One region of the Paenibacillus sp. QJM3NY_38 genome, then DNA from elsewhere that is predicted to be linked to it. Evidence: riboswitches for the same ligand, from Rfam matches in the RefSeq annotation. Region 1 holds a riboswitch; the other holds the start of a gene.
What was found. A riboswitch is a leader RNA that binds a small molecule or an ion and turns the genes downstream of it on or off. The one in region 1 is predicted to bind thiamine pyrophosphate.

Region 1 (3,234 bases):
TTATGGCTAATAACGTAAAATGCATATTTGCTTGTAGTAAGGGACATCTTCTAATCAGGCGTATGCAAATTCGATTACACCAGGAGGTTTTTTTTCAATGTCTAAAGATTTTTCAGCTGCACTCAAAAATCGCCGTTCTTATTACGGGATTAGCAAAGAATCCGTTATCTCGGACGAGCGTATTCAGGAAATCGTAAACGAAGCGGTTAAGTATACTCCGTCTTCTTTCAACTCCCAAAGTGCACGCGTCGTTGTATTGCTTGGCGAACAGCATGATAAACTGTGGGACATGACGGAAGGCATTCTGAAGGAAGTTGTTGGTGATGAAGAAGCATTCAAATCCACTGCCGACAAAATGGCTTCATTCCGCGCTGGTTACGGTACGGTACTGTTCTTCGAGGACAACAACGTCATTGCCGGGCTGCAACAAAACTTTGCCGCTTATGCCGACAACTTCCCGGTATGGTCCAACCAATCCAACGGCATGCTGCAATTTGTAGTATGGACATCCCTTGAAGCAGAAGGTCTGGGCGCATCCCTGCAGCACTACAACCCGCTGATCGACGAAAAAGTAAAAGCCGAATGGAACATCCCGGAAAGCTGGAAGCTGATTGCTCAAATGCCTTTCGGTAAGCCGGTTGCTGAACCAGGCGAAAAAGAATTTGCACCGCTTGAAGATCGCGTGAAAGTATATAACTAATCAAACAGATGAAAAAAGCCGCCTCCCTAAGTTCCTGCAACTGGGACAGGCGGTTTTTATAATGGGCAAAGATTGAAAAACCGATGGCAAAACGATACAATTACACAGGTAAGAACCCTCGAACTTCTACCGATAACATGAAGTTCCGGGGCAAATCTTGTGGTTAACCAACTACATAAGATGTTGGCTGTACTAGGGGTGCCATGTGCTGAGAGACGGCGGGCTGCCGTTAACCCTTATCACCCGATCTAGGTCATACTAGCGTGGGGAAGTGTAGCATTTATGTTTATTTCCTTTCGTAGGCATAACTGCACCTTCTTCACGGGGTGCGGTTTTTTTGGCGTGGACTTATATAATGAGGAGGAAATGACAATGAATGAGCTTGTTTGCGGAACCAGCCGGATCGTGGGATGCCGGTTTTCGGTATTTCCCATGACAGACCGGTTTGTGGAGGTCATCCTGGGCGCGCTGCAATCTGTGGATACGGGGAAGGTGTGGATTCAGACAGACGATGTGAGCACTTGTATTCGTGGACGTGCAGAGCATGTCTTTGATGTTACAAGGGCGATATTCGCCTATGCTGCGGCTAGTGGCGTGCACACTGTTTTTAATGGCACTTATTCCATCGGCTGCCCCGGAGATACGGACGCCGATGTATATATGACTGAGGATTCGACCCGCTTAAACAACGACATCGGAGAACATGCGGATATGGAGACTGCCTGCCAATTCGCTCTTTACCCCATGGGTACGGATAACTATATGGAGGTCATCTACGCTGAGGTAAATCGTGCGAAGGCAGCCGGTACATTCGCCGGAGGCGTTCATTACGCCAGCCGGTTGGACGGGTCCTTATCCCGGGTGTTCGGGTCACTTGAAGAGGCGTTTTTGCATGCGATCCAATCCGACAGCAGTCATCTGGTCATGACAGCGGTTGTGTCTGCCCACAGCCCATCGGTCAAAGCCGCATCGAATTGAGTTCGATTGAGGCAGACAAAAGCCCGGCATGCGCCGGGCTTTTCTGTCACTACTGCCAAGAATCTTGACGGTTTAAACCCAAGCACTCAAGATGATTACGAGCAGGATAAAGAGAACCAAAATAATTCCTACTGAATTGCCATATTCACCGCCGCCATATACTCCGCTCATGAAGATCCCCTCCTGGATTTAAAGTATGACGTGATGTAATCACACTATTATAGTATTTCCCGCGCCTTGCTAGCGTCACGGCTAATGTACCTCTCTTTATCTATTGGCAACGATATTTTATTCCTCATAACCGATGAGAAGTTTCCCTCCGTACGGACGGAGCATTTCCTCGGTAAATGCCATTAGAACAGAAGGATCATCTTGGCGATACATCGCCGCGAGCGCTGCTTCCAATCGCTCTCCTAAGATTGTGTCAAAGCGGTTAAACAGGCGGAACAGCGTTTTCCCTTCACCCGTCCACTCCCGGTTCACCCTAAGTACAAAATCACAGAGAATCGCAGCTATTTTGTGCACCGTAAACCATTTTTCGCCATCGCTTCGGGGACTCTTCAAGTCCAGCATGTACTCGGTTAGCACATAACGGTAATCGTTAATATCGGTTATCGACAGGGGCAGAGGTCCGTAATCCAAATCGCTTTGGGCTTCCGCCCGCACCTCTTCCCCCTCGGGCAGCAGGCGCAGCACCGTCCCTTCTGCGATCATCCGCTGAAATGACGGATTCGCCGCGATCACTCCCTCGTCAAAATATTCGCGATAGGAGGATAAAGACAATATAAAGATTTCCGCGATCCACCCATGCGCCTCTATCGTCCTCCTGCTGAAATCATAACCCCCTCGTTCAAGGACCATAATGTCCAAATCGGATTGTTCATTATATTCGCCTCTGCTCGCGCTGCCGCCAAGCACGGCTAGCAAACAGTCGGGATAATCGTGTTGAATGACGCGTTCCGCTGCCTCTACCGGTTCCATCCTCATGACGTTTCCTCCATTATGACTCTGATCCTCCCGAAAAAAGGGCTCAAAATATCTAATTCAGCTAAAACCCTAAACGTACCTGAATCATATGGTAAATAAACGATTACCCTCATGTTGATGACAAGGAAGAAGGGATAGATGAGATGAACTACATTCATATGCTCTCCAAATTAGGCATGGGCAGTGCCCACCCGGGAGGATTCGAGGCAACCCTCAGAATGCTGAAGAATTATCCCATTCAACCGGGCAGCCGCATTCTGGAGGTGGGGTGCGGAACTGGCAGAACCGCATGCCATCTTTCGGAGATGGGGTATCAAGTGACCGCTATTGATCTGAACGAAAATATGATCAAAAAAGCACGAGCACGAGCCGAAGCGATGGAAATCGACGTGCAGTTCCATCAAGCGGATGTATGCGCATTGCCTTTCGAGGACAACCAATTTGATCTGATCATGGCCGAGTCTGTTACCGTATTTACGAATACTTCGAAATCGCTGCCCGAATATTACCGCGTTCTGGATCGCGGAGGCGTCCTGCTGGACAGAGAATTACTGCTAGATAAACCCATG
Region 2 (3,234 bases), 3.5 Mb from region 1:
GTACCAATACCAGCAGTAGCCCAAGATCAGCAGTAACACCAATCCCAGCAGTAGTACCAAGATCAGTAGTAGCACCAATACAAATAGTAGCTCTAGAAATAACGTATCTGGTGTCCGTTAGCTCTCGAAAATTACGCCTTTTCAGCTAAATAACGTATCCTCAGTCCGCTTGCCCTCGAGCAGTAGCATCAATCACTGCTGTAGTACCAATACCAGCAGTAGCTCAAGATCAGCAGTAACACCAATCCCAGCAGTAACACCAATCCCAGCAGTAGTACCAAGATCAGTAGTAGCACCAATACAAATAGTAGCCTCAACACCTGTAGTTAGCACCAAGGCCACCTGTTAACGGACACCAGTTCCTTTATTTGCCTAATTCGGTCCCAATTCTTAAATCTAGCGGACACAGGATCTCTTATTACCTCAATAAGGTGCCTATTTGCCATCATATTCTATGAATAACGTATCTGTTGTCCGCTTTCACTCGAAAATAACACCCATTTGGCTAAATAACGTATCCTAAGTCCGTTTGCCTCGAGCAAGTCGCACTAAGACTAGTAGCCGCATCAAGATCAGTAATAGCACCAAGCCCAGCAGTGCCTCAATCCCAGCAGTTAGCACCAAGGCCACCTGTTAACGGACACCAGTTCCTTTATTTGCCTAATTCGGTCCCAATTCTTAAATCTAGCGGACACAGGATCTCTTATTACCTCAATAAGGTGCCTATTTGCCATCATATTCTATGAATAACGTATCTGTTGTCCGCTTTCACTCGAAAATAACACCCATTTGGCTAAATAACGGATCCTAAGTCCGTTTGCCTCGAGCAAGTCGCATTAAGACTAGTAGCCGCATCAAGATCAGTAATAGCACCAATCACAGCAGTAGCAACAAGACAGCAGTCGCACCAAGCCCAGCAGTAGCCTCAATCCCAGGAGTCGCATCAAGCCCAGCAGTAGCACCAAGACAGCAGTCGCACCAAGCCCAGCAGTAGCCTCAATCCCAGCAGTCGCATCAAGCCCAGCAGTAGCCTCAAGCAGTCGCACCAATCCCAGCAGTAGCCTCAATCCCAGCAGTCGCACCAAGCCCCAGCAGTAGCCTCAATCCCAGCAGTCGCACCAAGCCCAGCAGTAACTCCAATCCCAGCAGTAGCATCAATCCCAGCAGTCGCACCAATAGTAGCAGGTAGCACCATGCCCAGCAGTAGCCTCAGCTACATACTCTGTGTTCCCTCGGTTTCTACCTCTAAACCATAGCTACTCTGAGTTACCCGGTCCCTACATCGATTATAATCGACAGCCATCCAAGCATACCCCTTGGAACCGAACCACCCATGATGTTCTCCCTGAAATAACGCTTTTGCTTCACTTCACCTTGTTACGAAATCTTCACCACGATTTCCGCTCCGGCCACATAGGTCATTGCCTTCATGTAATCCGGGTCCTGGGCGCGTCGTTCCATCTCCTCGGGCGTCAGGTCCTCCATTCGCGTCTGAATCCACCATAAGTTGCCGAACGGGTCCCGTACCCGTCCCACCCGGTCGCCGAAGAACAAACTCGTTGGCTCCGTCACCGAGACGGCTCCTGCGGCGAGCGCTTGCTGGTAAGCAGCATCGCAATCCTCAACATATAAGCGGAGGTACGCCGGGCTATCCGGCCATTCCGGCTTTGCATCAAACATCATCACTACGGAATCTCCGATTCGCACCTCGGCATGGCCGATGACACTATCGCCAACATAGACGCGGGCTAACTCTTCGGCTTGAAAAGCCTGCTCCAGGAATTCAATCAGCGCTGCGGAGTTTCTTGAGATAATCCATGGTGTCACGGAGGTGTAGCCATCCGGAATGGGTTTAACCGCTTTTGATGGGTTCGTCATAAATAAGCTCGCTCCTTTAAACTTCATTTATTTGAATAACGTTTATGTACTCATTATGTTGGGGAATACATGACAACCCAGCGTCAGTGTTTCTGAAACAAGTGTCGGGTAGCCGGCGTTTTTTATTCGCGAAAGACCTCTGCCACCGTACAACATCATGATCCACCGATCACGGAAGATTTCGCACATGGGGTTCTGTCCGCGAACCGTTAACGTTTGACAGCATCTACAAACCTATGTACAGTATTAGACAAAAGAATAGGAAGTCCACTAGGGGAGCCGTTAGCGGCTGAGACAAGAGCGTATCTTGGACCCTTTGAACCTGATCTAGTTCGTACTAGCGTAGGAAAGTGGAGCCTTCGTATATAAGGTCTTGGTGCGTTTTTGGCGCACTCGGGCTTGTTGACGAAGCCGCTCCAGTTTTCGGGGCGGCTTTTTAGCGTTGCCTGGAAAGTCGTGTCTTATGGACTTCCTGCTCTTCAATAATGTTGGAGGTGGGGACAAAAATGAGTTTTACGCAAGAGCTCCGTCAGCAGGCGGGAGGCATTTTTCAAGCAATCTTCGACCATCCCTTTGTAAAAGGTATTGCCGAGGGGAAACTGGAGCGGAAACAACTGATCCACTATGTGAAGCAGGATTTTGAGTATTTGAATGCCTACATGCGAATTTACGGCATCGCCATATCTAAATCGACCAGCCGGGAAGAGATCGCGACCTTTAATGAACAGATTTCATTCATCCTGCATAGCGAGGTGCATCCGCATCAGAATTTTTGTGCAGCCGCCGGGGTGACCTACGAAGAGCTTCAAGGCTATCCGCTGGCTCCGTCCGCGCATCACTATATCCGTCATATGCTCACGGTGGCGCATGAGGGCAGTTTGGGCGAGATTATGGCCGTACTGCTGCCTTGCCCGTGGACCTACCTGGAGATTGGCCGTAAGCTGCTGGATGAAGTGAAGCCGGATGAATCCCATCCGTTCTACGATTGGATTTATTTCTACGGCAACCGGGGGGAAGACGCGACAGCCAAGTTCTGCAGCCGTGTCGATGAATGGGCGGAGCGTGCGACGGCAGCCGAGCGAGAACGGATGAAGGAGCATTTTATGCTGAGCTGCCAGCTGGAGTATATGTTTTGGGATATGGCTTATAAGCAGGAGGAATGGCCGGTGCCGTTGGAGGCTGCCGTGCTGTAAAGAACGAAGTCTACAAGCTCATAAATTCCAATATAGCGAAGAGAGGCTGATTCATATGCATACATGGGAAAAAGAGGTTTCGGCGCTTTTAACAAAGGTGCGGCAGACGAGCCCCCTCGTTCACAACATGACGAACGTGGTGGTTACGAATTTTACGGCTAAC

Region 2: linked by a shared signal. The riboswitch ahead of tenA (thiaminase II) and the one ahead of AC0VZ8_RS22150 (YkoF family thiamine/hydroxymethylpyrimidine-binding protein) in region 1 are both predicted to bind thiamine pyrophosphate.

The regions. Positions count from the first base shown of each region.
Region 1 covers NZ_CM149665.1:4,814,181-4,817,414, forward strand. The annotation lists gene AC0VZ8_RS22145 (nitroreductase family protein) at 98-700, shown strand; TPP riboswitch at 885-987, shown strand; gene AC0VZ8_RS22150 (YkoF family thiamine/hydroxymethylpyrimidine-binding protein) at 1,073-1,678, shown strand; gene AC0VZ8_RS22155 (YjcZ family sporulation protein) at 1,751-1,849, opposite strand; gene AC0VZ8_RS22160 (nucleotidyltransferase domain-containing protein) at 1,967-2,665, opposite strand; gene AC0VZ8_RS22165 (class I SAM-dependent methyltransferase) at 2,809-3,234, shown strand, end outside.
Region 2 covers NZ_CM149665.1:1,344,006-1,347,239, forward strand. The annotation lists gene AC0VZ8_RS05905 (VOC family protein) at 1,378-1,878, opposite strand; TPP riboswitch at 2,141-2,244, shown strand; gene tenA (thiaminase II) at 2,385-3,071, shown strand; gene thiM (hydroxyethylthiazole kinase) at 3,127-3,234, shown strand, end outside.